2 regions of the Mesorhizobium sp. IMUNJ 23033 genome follow, and region 2 is predicted to be linked to the other one. Evidence: riboswitches for the same ligand, from Rfam matches in the RefSeq annotation. Region 2 holds a riboswitch; the other holds the start of a gene.
The links. A riboswitch is a leader RNA that binds a small molecule or an ion and turns the genes downstream of it on or off. The one in region 2 is predicted to bind thiamine pyrophosphate.

Region 1 (7,673 bases), on a different contig from region 2:
GGTCGGACCGCGCGGCGACGGCTACCGTGTCGATGCGGTGATGACGACGGCCGAAGCCGAAAACTATCACATCGAGCAAATCAAGGCGTTCCGCGACGCCGGCGCCGATATGGTCAGCGCCATCACCATGACCTATTCGCACGAGGCGGCCGGAATAGCCTGCGCCGCAATGGCATCGGGCCTTCCGTCGGTGCTCTCCTTCACTGTCGAGACCGATGGGCGCCTGCCCTCCGGCGAGAGCCTGAAGGATGCCATCGAAACCGTTGACGACGAAACCGACGGCGCACCGGCCTATTTCATGATCAACTGTGCGCACCCCAGCCATTTCGACGCCGTTCTTGCCGGCGACGGAGGCTGGGTGGGCCGCATTCGCGGCGTGCGCGCCAACGCGTCCGCCAAGAGCCATGCCGAGCTCGACGCGGCGACCGAGCTCGATCCCGGCGATCCGGTCGACCTCGGCCGGCGCTATCGCGCGATGCGCGACCGTTTCGGCCACATCTGCGTGCTCGGCGGCTGCTGTGGTACGGACGCAAGGCACATCGCCGCGATCTGCGATGCCTGCCTGTGACAGGCTGCTGTCAGAGAAGGCCCAGCTCTAACCTTCCATCTCCTCGCGCAGCATCTCCAGCTCCAGCCACTCCTCCTCGAGCGCGGCCAGCGTGGAGCGCTCCTTGTCGAGGGCGGCAATGGTCTTCTGGAACGAGGCCGGATCGCGCTCGTAGTAGGCGGGATCGGCGATGTTGTTCTCCAGCCTTGAGATCGATGCGGTCACCGCCTCGATTTTCTTCGGCAGCGATTCCAGCGCGAATTTCTGCTTGAACGAGAGTTTCTTGGCCGGAGCTTTCGGAGCCGCGGGTTCTGACCTAGCTGTGGCCGGCGCTTCGCCAGCGTCCTTCGGCCTCGCCTTGCGGTCTTCCAGCCTGGTGCCGCCGCGCTGCGCCAGCATGTCGGAATAGCCGCCGGCATATTCGATCCAGCGGCCGCCGCCGTCAGGCGCAATCACGCTGGTCACGGTGCGGTCGAGGAAATCGCGATCGTGGCTGACCAGGATGACAGTGCCAGCAAAACCGGCGACCAATTCCTGCAGCAGTTCCAGCGTCTCCATGTCGAGATCGTTGGTCGGCTCATCGAGCACCAGAAGGTTCGCCGGCCGCGCCAGCACGCGAGCCAGCAGCAGGCGTGCCCGCTCGCCGCCGGAAAGCTCGCGCACCGGCGTGCGCGCCTGCTCCGGCTTGAACAGGAAGTCCTTCATGTAGGAGACGACGTGGCGCTGCTCGCCATTGACGACGAGATTTTCGCCGCGCCCGTCGGTGAGGTAATGCGCCAGCGTCTCGGCCGGGTCGACGGCCTCGCGCTTCTGGTCGAGCGTGGCGATCTCCAGATTGACGCCAAGCCGGATCGAGCCGGCATCCGGTGCCAGCTCGCCGGTCAGCATCTTCAGAAGTGTCGTCTTGCCGGCGCCGTTCGGTCCGACCAGACCAACGCGATCACCGCGCTGGATCCGGGTCGAAAAGCCTTTGACCACGGTGAGGTCACCAAAACTCTTCTCGATGTTCCTGGCCTCGATCACCAGCTTGCCGGATTCAGCGGCGTCGCTGGCCACCAGGGTCGCCGTGCCCTCGGCGCCGCGATGGCCGCGAAAGCGCTGGCGCATGGTTTGCAGCTCGCCAAGCCGGCGCATGTTGCGCTTGCGCCGCGCCGTCACGCCGTAGCGCAGCCAGTGCTCCTCACGCACGATCTGGCGGCCGAGCTTGTGCTGCTCGCGCTCTTCCTCTTCCAGCACCTGGTCGCGCCATTCCTCGAAATGACCAAAGCCCTTGTCGAGCCGGCGGGTCTGGCCACGGTCGAGCCAGACGGTGGCGCGCGAGACGCGCTCGAGAAAACGACGGTCGTGGGAGATGAGGATCAGCGCCGACGAGGTGCGGGCAAGCTCCTCCTCCAGCCATTCGATCACCGACAGGTCAAGATGGTTGGTCGGCTCATCAAGCAGCAAAATGTCGGGCTCGGGCGCCATGACGCGGGCAAGGGCTGCGCGGCGCGCCTCGCCGCCGGAGAGATCGTTCGGCTTCTCTTCGCCGGTGAGGCCAAGGTGTTCCATCAGATAGGTGGCGCGGTAGGGATCGTCGGCGGGCCCCAGTCCCGCCTCGACATAGGCGCGAACGTTGGCGAAATCGTCCATGTCGGGCATTTGCGGCAGATAGCGCACGGTCGCCGAGGGCTGGCGGAACACTTCGCCATCCTGCGGCTCGATCATTCCAGCAGCGATCTTCAGCAGCGTCGACTTGCCGGAGCCGTTGCGGCCGACCAGCGCGATCTTGTCGCCGGCCGAGGCACTGAGTTCGGCGCCGTCAAGCAGCGGCGTGCCGCCGAAGGTGAGCTTGACCCCGTCGAGATTGAGAAGCGGCGGGGCCATGATCAGCTTTCAGGCAAGGGGTAGGGGTGGGCAAGCAGCAGCGCACGGCCGCTGCCCAAGGCGATTTCGAGGCGGCCCTTGACCTCGTTGGAAATGGTCAGCGACGAGCCGAACGCAACTTCGACATGGTCGAGCGGCCATTTGGCGCCAGTGACGCTCAAGCCGGCAAGGTCGGAGAAGCCGAGCACCGAAAACAGCGTGCCGTCGGCGTAGCTGAAACCGGCTTTTCCAGGCAAAAGCGGGATGCCTTCCTGTGCGCCGCTGGTCAAAAGCACATCCATCCCGCCTTCGGCCAGGCGCACCGCGAGGGCTAGGTGCAGGAAGGCGTGGTCGGCACGCTTGCCGCCGAAGGCGCCGGCGAGAACCAGGCTGGTGGCGCCGCGTTCGAGTGCGGCTGATATCGCCAGTTCGCCGTCGGTCTGGTCTTTCTCGGGCGGAAACACCTGGCGCGGCACGGCGGCCAGATCGTCCGGCAAATCCGCCGGCACGGAATCGAAATCGCCGACCCAGAGTTCGGGCATCACTCCCAGCATCCGAGCATGGCCGATGCCGGCGTCGGCGGCGATGACGCGCGTGCCCTCGATCTGGCGGTCGAGCAGTGGCGTGCGGATGAGATCGCCGCCAAGCAGGATGGTGAATGTGCTCATATCTCGTGGCCCTTACCAGCCCTGCCTGCGAAACGGAAGGCCGGGCCTCACGTGCGTCGCGTCTTTGGGCAACATGCACTGGATCCCCGGCAAAGTTCCGCTTGCACGCCACATCGGCCGGGCCTATGTGTCGAAACGCTCTAACGGGGTGCCGGACGCGATCTTCGCGGACCGGCTGAGAGGCAAACCAGCCAACCCGCTGAACCTGATCCGGTTTGTACCGGCGGAGGGATTAGACGTTTCGGACAACCCGACGCCTCAATTCCTTTCAACACGAACGAAGGAGGCGCCGATGCGCACGCTTTTATACGCACTGATCTCAGCAATCACCCTGGCTGTTACTGCACCCGCGCAAGCGCAGGACAAGCTCACCGTCTACACCTATGAGAGTTTCACCGCCGAGTGGGGTCCGGGTCCGTTGGTGAAGAAGGAATTCGAGGCCGAATGCGGCTGCACCCTCGACTTCGTCTCGGTCGCCGACGGCGTGGCGCTGCTCAACCGCGTCAAGCTCGAAGGGGCCTCGACCAAGGCCGACATCGTACTCGGCCTCGACACCAACCTGACGGCCGAAGCCAAGGCCACCGGCCTGTTCGCGCCGCATGGCGCGGTGTCCGATGTCAACGTGCCGGGCGGCTGGAGCGACGACACCTTCGTGCCGTTCGACTATGGCTATTTCGCCGTCGTCTACGATACCGAAAAGCTAAAAGTGCCGCCGAAGAGCCTGAAGGAACTGGTCGAAGGCGATGCAACCGACAAGATCGTCATCCAGGATCCGCGCACCTCGACACCGGGCCTCGGCCTGCTGCTCTGGGTCAAGTCGGTCTATGGCGACAAGGCGCCGGAGGCCTGGGCCAAGCTCAAGTCGAAGGTGCTGACAGTGACGCCGGGCTGGAGCGAGGCATACGGCCTGTTCACCAAGGGCGAAGCGCCGATGGTGCTGTCCTACACGACGTCGCCGGCCTACCACATGGTCGCCGAAAACACCGAGCGCTACCAGGCGGCGTCTTTCGAGGAAGGCGAGTATCTGCAGATCGAGGTTGCCGGCATCACTACGACCGGCGCCAAGAACCCGCTGGCGGAAAAGTTCATGGCCTTCATGACCGGACCGAAGTTCCAGAATGTCATTCCCGAGACCAACTGGATGTACCCGGCCGGCAAGACCGACAAGCCGCTCAACCCGGCCTTCGACAGACTGGTCAAGCCAACCAAGACCTTGCTGTTCAGTCCGGAGGAGGTCGCGGCCAACCGCAAGGTCTGGGTGGATGAATGGCTGGCGGTGATGAGCAAGTAGGGGTCGGGATGGTACCGGCGCGTTCGACCGATCCCCGCATCACCGCCGGCATCGTCGCGCTTTCGGCAATAGCGCTACTGATCGGCGGCGCGTTCGCCGGGCTCATCCTCGAAGGCGCACGCGACCTCTCCGGCGCTGCGTCCGCCTTCGATCCCTATCTCCTGCGCGTCGCCCGCTTCACGCTGTGGCAAGCGGCTCTCTCGACGCTGCTTTCCGTCGTGCCGGCGCTGTTCGTGGCGCGCGCCCTGTCGCGGCATCCGCGCTTTTTCGGCCGCGGCCTGATCCTGCAGCTCTTCGCCCTGCCGCTGGCACTGCCGGCCATCGTCGCTGCGCTCGGCATCCTGGCGCTCTACGGCAATGCCGGCTATTTCGCCGGCATTCTTGGCAGCCGGAATTGGCCGGGCATCTACGGGCTGTCAGGCATTCTCGTCGCCCATGTCTTCTTCAACCTGCCTTTGGCCACAAGGCTGTTCCTGGAGGCGCTGGGGACGGTGCCGGCCGACCAATGGCGGCTGGCGAGTCAGCTCGGCATGGGCGCAAGACCCGCCTTCCGGCTGATCGAATGGCCGGCGCTGCGCGCGGCACTCCCCGGTATTGCCGGGCTTGTCTTCATGCTCTGCATCACCTCCTTCACCATCGTGCTGACGTTGGGCGGCGGGCCGGCCGCCACGACGCTGGAGGTCGCCATCTACCAGGCGCTGCGCTTCGATTTCGATCCCGCGCGGACCGTAACGCTGACATTTCTGCAGATCGCGCTCACCTTCGTCGTCGTGCTGGCCTTGATGCGGCTCGGCGTCAACACGGTTGGCGATGCCAATCTGCCGGTGGCGCCGCGACGGTATCTTTCCGCCGGCATGGCCGAGACCGCGTTGAACGTCACCTTGATCGGTCTGGCCTTGCTGTTCGTCGCCGGGCCGATGGCCGCGACGTTGGCCGCCGGGCTTGGCGCCGATCTCGGCCGGTTGGCGGGCGAGGCTGCCGTGCGACAGGCGACGGTGACCAGCGTCGTGCTTGCCTTGCTCTCGGCGGTTCTTGCGGTGGCGCTGTCGTTGTCGCTCATCATGGCGCGGCGAGCACTCGCGCTGATGCGCGGCGTCGGTCCTCGGACGCTGCTCGAACATGCCACCGACACCGGCGCCGGCTTTGTGCTGGTCGTGCCGCCCATCGTCGTCGGCGCCGGCTGGTTCCTGCTGTTGAGTGCGATCAGCGACGTCTTTGCCGTCGCGCCTGTCATGGTCGTTGCCGTCAACGCGGTGATGGCAATGCCCTTCGCCATCCGTGCCGTGCGTCCCGCCTATGATGCGGCGAGCGAACGGCACGAACGGCTTTGCGCGCAACTTGGCATCTCAGGCTGGAGCCGGCTCATTCTGGTCGACTGGCCGTCGCTCAGGCGGCCTCTGGCCACAGCCTTCGCCTTCGCCATGGCCTTGTCGCTCGGCGACCTCGGCGTCATCGCGCTGTTCGGCAGCGATTCAGTGCAGACCTTGCCTTATCTTTTGCTGGCGCGCATGGGCAGTTACCGGACCGCGGACGCCGCCGGCTTGGCCTTGCTGCTCGGCATGGTTTGCCTGGCGCTCGTGCTTGTCGCAGACCGGCTGGGGCGGGGAGAACGAGCATGACGCCCACCCATGATGGCGCCGACGTGAAACACGGGGCAGCAGTGCGGCTGGACAATGTTTCGTTCAGCTACGGCGAGGCGTCGTTTCTCTTCAATGTCCAGTTTGCCGCTTCCAGGATCACCGCCATCATGGGGCCAAGCGGCTCCGGAAAATCGACGCTGCTCAATCTGGTGGCCGGTTTCGAGGCGCCAGGGTCGGGCCGCGTGCTGATCGGCGAGGCGGAAGTCAGCGCCGCTCCGCCTTCGGTCCGGCCAGTGTCGATGGTGTTCCAGGAAAACAATCTGTTTGCCCATCTCCCGGTGGAGCGCAATGTCGGGCTCGGCCGCTCGCCGTCGCTCGGCCTAAGCGGCGCCGACCGCGAGGCGATCGCCGGGGCACTCCAGCGCGTCGGCCTTGCCGGCAAGGAAAACCGCCTGCCGCGCGAGCTCTCCGGTGGCGAGCGGCAGCGCGTCGCACTTGCCCGCGTGCTGGTGCGCGACCGGCCGGTGCTTCTGCTCGACGAGCCATTCGCCTCCCTCGGACCGGCCCTGCGCGACGACATGCTGGATCTTTTGGCCAGTGTCCATGCCGAGCGGAAGATGACGGTTCTGTTCGTCACCCACCAGCCCGAAGATGCGCGCCGCATCGGCCAAGATATGGTGTTTCTCGACAATGGCGCGGTCGCCGCGGCGGGGACGGCGGCCGATTTCTTCGACGGCGCTGGACCGGAAGCCTTCCGGCGCTATATCGGCTCGGGACCGGTCAACACCGGATCACGAGATATTGCCCGGAAGCGGACATAATTTACGGCCAAACCGGGTTTGGACGATGCGGCGTTTGCTTGCCTTGACCAGAGGAGTGTGGCTAGGTCCGGCCATACTGGTCCGGCATAGGCCGTGATTTGCCGCAAACAACAGAAGGGACGCCGATCTGCCGACCGGCAAGGACAGACTGTTGATGAAGCCGCTGGCGCGATTCCTTGCGCTGGCCGGCTTGGCCGTGGCGCTGGCAAGCTGCCAGATGTTCACGCCGCCGGATGTGCAGGAATCCGGTTTCCAGCCGTCCGACAGGCCCGTCACCGTCGACAATGTCGTCGCCAACAGCAAGCTCGCCGAGATGGCGAAGGCGCAGCATCCGCGCATCCTCGCCACCTATGGCGGCGAATATTCCGATCCCAAGCTCGAGCGTATGGTGGCCAAGGTCGTCGGCAGCCTGACCGTGGTGTCTGCCAATCCGACCCAGACCTATCGCATCACCATCCTAAATTCGCCCAACGTCAACGCCTTCGCGCTGCCTGGCGGCTATCTCTACGTCACGCGCGGCCTGCTGGCACTGGCCAATGATTCGGCCGAGCTTGCCGCCGTCATCGCGCACGAGATGGGCCACGTCACCGCCAATCACGGCCTGCAGCGGCAGCAGCTGGAGGCCGAGGAAGGGCTGGCGACCAAGGTCGTCTCCGATGTGCTCGGCGACAGCCCGACCGCCAAGGCCGCACTCATCCGCGGCAAGCTCAGGCTTGCGCAGTTCTCGCGCAACCAGGAGCTCGAAGCAGATGCCATCGGCATCAAGTCGGTCGGCGAGGCGGGTTATGATCCTTACGCCGCCGGCCGCTTCCTGCAGTCGATGTCGGCCTATACCGATTTCCGCTCGATCAGCGGCGCCACCGATGCCAGCCTCGACTTCCTGGCGACGCACCCCAACACGCCGCAGCGCATCGACCTGGC
Region 2 (7,673 bases):
GGCGGCAATGGCGGCCTGACCGGCAAGCTCGAACCTTGCGGCGGCGTGCTGCAGCCGCCGCCCACCGGCGACCAGGGCATGGCCCAGCCGGCGCCGAATGAGGGCAGGACGCCTGTGATCAGGCCCGACGAGGTGCCGGCGCAGCCGCCGAAGCAATAGCAACGGGCCCCAAGTCACGGCACGGGGCGATTCCGCTCAGCTCGGCTGCGCACGCTTCTCGTCTTGGCTTGCCGCAGCGCGGTGACGGGATCGACGCCTGTCCACACTATGCCTGCTGCTTCGGCAAAGCCCATGAAGGCCCGCCGCGCCTGGTCGGCCGTGAGATGTCCGGCGCGCGCCGCCTCGCAGGCCCTGATGGCGGTGGCGTAGACCGGACCGCGCCGCGCCGCCGGCCATTCCTTCAGAAAATTCTGCATCTCGGCCAGCGAAGCGATTTCGCGCTTGAAGCCGGCACCGACGGCAATTGTCAGCGGAGCACGGAAAGGCATGTCGTTCATGTGGAGAACCTCCTGATGGACCGGCCCTTCAATGCAAATTGGGCCGGTCCGGTTCCCAGCGGGATCCGGCGAGGCGCAAGGTGGCTTTGCCAATGGCCGGGACCGACAAACGATCGCCTGGGATGCGGCCATCGCGTCGTCTCTCGCACGCAAAGGCGAGGGCAGAGAGCCGCAAAACCATAGATCAATTAGTCCCGACTTACGGAACAACAGCGTTGTGGCGGCGTTTGCCTTCAGAGCTCGCCACTTATCGACCTGTGGATGTTTCCGTTAAGGCGGAGGCGAGGGCGAAGCTCGCCAACACGAAACAGGAGAGAACGATGAGAACCCTGATTCCTTCCGCCGCCGCGCTGCTTCTTTTTGCAGGCGTCGGTGTCGCTGCCGCTGAGGATGTGATTGTTACAACCCAGCCGCAGGCCGTCGTGGTCACGCCCGAACAAAGGACGGACATCCGCGAATATGTGCACAAGCACCCACTGGCTTCGATCAGCCTTCTCGGCGTCGAGCTTAACGTCGGCTCTATCCTGCCCGACACTGTAGAGCTTCGGGAAGTTCCCGACACTCAATACAGATACACGGTCGTGGGCGATCACACCGTGCTGGTCGACCCCGGCACGCGCAGGGTCGTCGAAGTCATTGAGTGATGCATGATACCTGTCCCGCCGTCTTCGGGAGGAGACGGCGGGCAACGGGTTTGTTCAAAGGAGCATTCCCATGTTGCCGCATGTCGAGACCCCCAATTCCACCAATGTCGCGGCCTGTTGCGACAAGCTGCTGGCCGAGCGAAGCACCAGCTTGCTGTCGATGAAGGAGGCGATCGATGAGCTGCGCCGGCGCACCGGCACAGAGCGCTCCGACGCCGATCTCGCCGGGCTGATTACCAAGAAGGCGGCATTGCTGGGTGTCGCGGTCCTGTCCAACGACCACTAAAGGAAATCGCGGCGTCGAGCGTGTCTACGCCCCAAGACGCCGGTCGAAATATCCGCTAATGTTTTGCCGGGATTTGGACCCATCCGATTTGGACCCAACCACGGAGGCGACAGTGACGGACGACAGGCAGGAACGCATTCGCCAGCGGGCGCACGAAATCTGGGAACAGGCCGGGCGGCCCGAGGGCTCGGACATGCAACATTGGGACCAGGCGACAGCCGAGATCGACGGAGCGGCGAAGCCGAAAACCAAGGCTGCGCCGAAGAAGGCTGCGGCCGCCAAGTCAGCCAAACCGGCAGCCGCCAAGGCCAAGGCACCCGCCAAGGCCGCCAAGCCAAAAGCCAAGGGCTGAGCGCCGGCCACGAAATCTCTCTTCAATGACCCATGGGAAATGGATGCGGCGCGGCAGCGCCGTCTCCGGTAGAGATTGGCTGCGTTCATGGAACCTGCATTGTCGCCCCGTCACGCCGAGATTGCAGCTTAAGGAAATTAGAATAGTCTAATTAGTTTCGTGACAGCCAGCGCGCGTTAGTTAAATACACCCAGTAAAAGTCAGGTTGCTACTCCGATCGCGCCGTAGAGCAGGGCCATGCGCCGCCGCCATTCCCCGCGCGGCGACGGCCCGACCGGCGGGAACCTTTAGGCGTCGCTAATGTTGTGCTTCCAGCACCAATTTTGGGCGAAGGAGCACGTCATGAATAATATCATTTGGCTGGTCGGGGCCGTTGTAATCGTCATCGCGATCCTGAGTTTTCTCGGTCTGAGATAGGCTTGGCTCCCCAACGGGCTCCGGCCCGGCCGCGCCGGCCGATTGCGGCTGATCACTCCCGCTTCAGCGGCAAACGAACCCACTGGCCCCGCGGCCAGTGGGTTTGCATTCCCGGCCAGACCGACAGCTTTCCGCCGCTCGGCCCTCACGCATCCCAGGCATCGCTGGAGAGCGCAAAGCGGATGCCGGCCGCCGTCATGGCGAGTTCGCATTCGGTGATTGCCCGCAGGTTGCGCAGATAGCGCGCCACGGTCTGCGGCAGCCAGCCGGCACAGGCATCGACATAGGCGCGGCTGTGGACCAGCGTGCCGGTCGACAGCCGCTCCTCTTTTTCGGCGATGACTTTCAGATACTGGCGGATGAAGCGGATGTCCTCCGCGATATCCTGGCTGGCCATGCGCCAGGCGCCGGCGAGGCGCTGCCTCTGGTCGGTCGTTGCGGGAGAAAAGAGCGGGCGGGAGAGATCGGCGAAGGCGGCGTGATTTGCGGTGTTCAAGGATATCCCCTCAAAGAGAAGATATCGTACTTTACGTACGAATACTGGTCAAGTGCAATTCGTACAATATGAACGAAAGAGATGGATAGAAACCATCGGAATGCCGGCGCCTCAGGCGAGCCGCATTGGAAATCCTTCGAGCTGCGCGCCAATATCGGCAAGCGCCCTCCCGAGGATCTGGCCGACCATATCATGCCTGTCCGGATCGAGCAGGTGCAGGCCTTTCCGGAGCGCGTCGCGCCAGCTGTCGCCCCTGTTCCATGCTTCCGCGAACACGAAGGCGAGGTCATCCTGCCGGCGTGTGGCGTCAAGCGCCTTGACCAGCTGGCTCGCCTGATGGAGGTCCTTTTCCCGCTTCGCTGCGGCGCTTTGCCGGCGTGAAGCGACGATCAGCTTGTGGACGGCGTAGCGCTCGGGCGAGGGCACCAGCACGGGCACGCCCGAGCGGTGCAGGAGCACCGTTCTGACGGGGTCGCGGATGAGAAAATCCAGGAACCGCAAAGGCTGCGCGGAGACGCCTCCCAGCGACGGCATCGGGCTTGCGTGATCCGCATGGTCGTCGCTGCCCCGGTTCGGAGTGAGGAATTCGACCTTGTAGCGGGAAGCGTTCTCGAACTGTGTGGTCCGTCCGGCGTCTGTTCGGTGTGGAACCTGACGAAATGTCGGATCGATTGCCTTGAGCACCTCAATGACCGGCGGCAGACTGTCGTCCACTTCGGCCGAGACGGAATGAAATTGAGCGAAGTCTACGTCGCCTGTCTGCAGCGAGGCACCAGGCAGCCGCACGCCAAGATGCCCGGCATAGGTCTGGAAGGCGACCGTTCCGACCAAAACGGCGCGCAGGCGAAAGAGTCCGGCCTTCTCCAGGGCTTCGACCACTTCGCCGGTGAATGTGTCAGGCGCGGTCAAGCCGGCGTCGCGCACGAGGCTGGAAACCAGCTTGCGGCGGCTCTTGAGGTCGCTCTTGATCTCCTTGAAGGCGGCGACCCGTTTTGCGATCTCGGGGTCTTCGGCCGGGCCGACGTATCGCCTTGTCTTCGTCGGGCGGGTTTCCTCGAAGTACCAGTAGTCGCGGCCCTTTACCGGAACGCGGACGAAGTTGCCCGCCGTCGAGAAATAGGTCTCGAACGAGGCATCCAGGCTACGCTGCACGAGTTCGGCGTACATCGTGCGATAGGCGAGATCGATCGTTTTCATGGCTAGCACTCCGATCATGCGCCTTCCGTTATAAGAATTTGTCAGTTTTCTTATAACTGCGCGCTATCCAGCTGAATTTCAAGGATGTTATAAGAAAATGGTGAAAATCTTATAACGCGGAGCGTTGAAACCGATCTCCCCCAAGCGGGAGACTGTCAAAACCTGGCCCAACACACATTCGCGTCACGCCTCGACAAACCCTCTTCCCCAATTCGCCGAACAGTGCTTTAACCCCGGCATCCACAGGGGTGCTCCGTACGGTCGGGGCTGAGACGGGGGCGGCAAGCCCACAGACCCTAAAAGCTGATCTGGGTAATACCAGCGGAGCGAGGCGGGCTATGTTTTCTGGCGCACAGATTTCCCTCTATCCCATGGCCGATGATTTCGTCGGCGTCATCCTTGGCGCGCTTGGCGCGCTCGATCCGTATCGCGATCGGCTGAGGATCGAGACCGACGACATCTCGACCTTGCTGGTCGGGCCGCCCGAAGTGCTGTTCCCGGCGATGCGCGACTTGTTCGTCGCGGCTTCCGCCAGCGGCAAGCACTGCGTGCTGTCAGCGGCGATCTCGCGCGGCTGCCCGGGCGAGCCCGACGATCCGATCTGCCGCTCCGACGAGGTCGGCGGCCCCGTCATTCCGCTCGACGAGCGCAAGGTTGCCGCCATCCGCGCCGTGCAGGCCACCGCCGTGACCGGTCAGGCGACGGCGGCGCAATTCTCGCTCTATGTGATGGGCACTGGCGACCACATGGACGAGATCTATGGCTGCATCGACTTCCTCAAACAGTCCGGCGTCTACGAGCGCTCCAAGCATTTCTGCACCAAATTGCGCGGCGATGCCGGTGCCATCTTCGCCACGCTGAACGAAGCCTTCTGCCGCTTCGGGCCGGGCGCCGGCCACGTAACCCTCGACGTCACCGTGTCGGCCAACAGCCCGTCCGCTGTCTGAGCCATAGCGCTCGCCGCCGTCGAGGATATTTCCGTGGCTGTTCCGTCCGTCCCGTTGTCTGGAGGAGATACCTCTGGCCCTTCCCCACGAGGGGGGAGATCAGCTGTCTCGTCGGCCATCGCCAGGGCTGCACCGGCTGCCGTCTCGGTCGGGCTGCTGTTCGCTGCGTGGGAGCTCTATGCCCGCTATGGCGGCGTTAGGCCGACGGTGTTGCCGGCGCCCTCGCGCGTCTTAGGACAGGCGTGGGAGAATCGCGAGGCGCTGATGGACAATGCCATCCCGACCATCCGCGCCACTCTTGCCGGCTTTGCCTGCTCGCTCTCCGCCGCCTTCCTTTTCTCGGCGCTGGTCGACTTCTGGCCGTCATTGCGCCGCGCGCTGTTTCCGCTGCTGATCGCCAGCCAGACCTTGCCGCTGGTGGCGATCGCGCCGCTGGTCGTGCTGTGGTTCGGCTTCGGCCTGCTGCCGAAAATCCTGCTCGTGGCACTCGTCACCTTCTTTCCGATGATGGTGGCGTTGGTCGAGGGTTTTGAGGCGACCGAGAAGGAGATCGGCCAGATGCTCCGCGCCATGGGGGCAGGGCGCTGGCGTGTCTTCTGGCTGGCGCGGCTGCCCTCGGCGCTGCCCTATTTCTTCGCCGGCTTGAGGATATCGATCACCTATGCCGTGGTCGGCGCGATCTTCGCCGAATATGCGGGCGCGGCGAAGGGGCTGGGCATCTACATGCTCAACGCCAAGAACAATTTCCGCCCCGACCTGGTGCTCGCGGCGGTCGGCGTCAGTGCGGCGCTGACGCTGGTGCTGTTCGGCCTGACGGTGCTCGTCCAGCGCCTTGTCATGCCCTGGGAGCGAGCGGCAGGAGAACGCGGCGGCGAGGGGCGGCAATGACCCGGCTGGAGCTGCGCCAGGTGCGAAAATGCTTTGGTCCGCTCGAGGTACTGGCCGGCATTTCGCTCAATGTCGCGGCAGGCGAATTCGTCTCCATCCTCGGTCCGTCCGGCGCCGGCAAGTCGACGCTGTTCCAGCTGCTGACCGGCGCGGAGAAAGGCGAGGGCGAGATGCTGTTCGACGGCGCGCCGCTCGACGACCATGGCAGCCGCTTCGCCTTCATGCCGCAGCGCGACGCGCTGATGCCATGGCGCCGCATCCTCGACAATGCGACGCTGGGGCTGGAGGTGCAGGGAGTGCCGCGCCGGGCGGCGCGCGAGCGAGTCACGCCGCTCTTTGCCGAGTTCGGCCTTGCCGGCTTCGAGCGCGCCTGGCCGGCCGAGCTTTCCGGCGGCATGCGCCAGCGCGCGGCCTTGCTGCGCACCGTGGTGCAGCAGCGCGACATGCTGTTGCTCGACGAACCGTTCGGCGCGCTCGATGCGCTGACCCGCGCGGCCATGCAGCGCTGGCTGGAAGCCATGTGGCGGCGCCACCACTGGACGGCGCTGCTGATCACCCACGACGTGCGCGAAGCCGTGCTTTTGTCCGACCGCATCTACGTGTTTTCCGCGCGCCCGGCCCGCATCGTCAGCGAGATCGCAGTGCCGTTGCCGCGCCCGCGCACCGCCGACGCCAGCGCAGCGCGCGAGGCGGCCGTGCTCGAGGCCGGCATTCTCGACACGCTGCTCGGCGCCACCGATCCGCAACCCTCAGCCCAATGACCGTCCCAAGGAGATGACCATGACTGAACTCACCCGCCGCCAGGCACTGCTGCTGACGCTCGCTGCCGGTCTGCCATTCCCCGCCCGGACTTTCGCCGCTGGACAGAAGGTCACCGTCGCGCTCGACTGGACCGTCAACACCAACCACATCGGTTTGTTTATCGCCCGCGACAAAGGCTTTTACGCGGAAGCCGGCCTCGAAGTCGAAATCCTGCCCTACAGCGACACCGGCGCGGGCACGCTGGTCGCCAACCGCGTCGCCGATTTCGGTATCAACGGAACCATCAGCCTGTTCACCCAGAAGACCGCCGGCGCCGACCTCAGGGCCGTCTATGCCGTGGTGCAAACCGAGACCGGCCGCGTCGTGTTCAACGCCGACCGTAGCGCGATCAAGAGCCCGAAGGATCTCGACGGCCTGACCTATGGCGGCTTCGGCAGTGCCTGGGAGAACGCACTGATCTCGACCATCATCCGCCATGATGGCGGCAAGGGCAATTTTGAGACGGTGACATTAGGCACCTCGGCCTATGAGGCGCTGGCCAACGGCGCCGTCGATTTCACGCTCGAGGTCTCGACCTGGGAAGGCGTCGAGGCCGAACTGAAAGGCATCAGGCAGCGCAGCTTCCGCTACGCCGATTATGGCGTGCCCGACGAGCACACCACCTTCATCGCCTCCAGCGACGCCTTTCTTCAGGCCAATCCGAAAGCGGCCGTCGCCTTCGTTCAGGCGACTCGGCGCGGCTACGAGTTCGCCGTCGACCACGCGCAAGAGGCGGGCGACCTGCTGATCGCGGCCAACAAGGACGCGCTCACCAATCCGGCCCTGATCCACGCCTCGCTGAAGGCGCTGAACGACGGACATTTCCTGAGGAGCGAAGCCGGCGCCATCGGCACCATCGACAAGGCCAAGGTGGACGCGATGGGGGAGTATCTCTTCACCGCCGGCATATTGCGCGACAGTGATGGCAAGGCGCTGGAGAAGCGCCCGGATTTCGCCGGGTATTTCAGCAATGAATATTTGGGGTAGGACGAGTTTCTGATCTTCCCACTCGAGGGGAGGGGGACATGTCGCCAGGCGACAGAGGGGGGCGGCACCTCCTGACGCGACTTCCTATCGCGGACAGAATGCCGGCGTTCCATTAGCGGCGCCCCCTCTGGCCGGTCCCCTCGAGGGGAGACCACCCCTCA

Region 1: linked by a shared signal. The riboswitch ahead of thiB (thiamine ABC transporter substrate binding subunit) and the one ahead of ACFX5Q_RS26655 (YkoF family thiamine/hydroxymethylpyrimidine-binding protein) in region 2 are both predicted to bind thiamine pyrophosphate.

Annotation. Positions count from the first base shown of each region.
Region 1 covers NZ_JBJACT010000031.1:1,856-9,528, forward strand. Annotated here, with positions in the region: gene ACFX5Q_RS27350 (homocysteine S-methyltransferase family protein) at 1-568, shown strand, start outside; gene ACFX5Q_RS27355 (ABC-F family ATP-binding cassette domain-containing protein) at 596-2,413, opposite strand; gene ACFX5Q_RS27360 (thiamine diphosphokinase) at 2,416-3,060, opposite strand; TPP riboswitch at 3,195-3,309, shown strand; gene thiB (thiamine ABC transporter substrate binding subunit) at 3,353-4,351, shown strand; gene thiP (thiamine/thiamine pyrophosphate ABC transporter permease) at 4,360-5,970, shown strand; gene thiQ (thiamine ABC transporter ATP-binding protein) at 5,967-6,752, shown strand; gene ACFX5Q_RS27380 (M48 family metalloprotease) at 6,907-7,673, shown strand, end outside.
Region 2 covers NZ_JBJACT010000029.1:88,615-96,287, forward strand. Annotated here, with positions in the region: gene ACFX5Q_RS26620 (hypothetical protein) at 1-159, shown strand, start outside; gene ACFX5Q_RS26625 (DUF982 domain-containing protein) at 174-497, opposite strand; gene ACFX5Q_RS26630 (DUF1236 domain-containing protein) at 818-1,141, shown strand; gene ACFX5Q_RS26635 (hypothetical protein) at 1,212-1,427, shown strand; gene ACFX5Q_RS26640 (DUF2934 domain-containing protein) at 1,540-1,779, shown strand; gene ACFX5Q_RS26645 (hypothetical protein) at 2,342-2,692, opposite strand; gene ACFX5Q_RS26650 (GSU2403 family nucleotidyltransferase fold protein) at 2,804-3,889, opposite strand; TPP riboswitch at 4,124-4,237, shown strand; gene ACFX5Q_RS26655 (YkoF family thiamine/hydroxymethylpyrimidine-binding protein) at 4,228-4,836, shown strand; gene ACFX5Q_RS26660 (ABC transporter permease) at 4,954-5,724, shown strand; gene ACFX5Q_RS26665 (ABC transporter ATP-binding protein) at 5,721-6,485, shown strand; gene ACFX5Q_RS26670 (ABC transporter substrate-binding protein) at 6,505-7,512, shown strand; gene ACFX5Q_RS26675 (helix-turn-helix transcriptional regulator) at 7,671-7,673, opposite strand, start outside.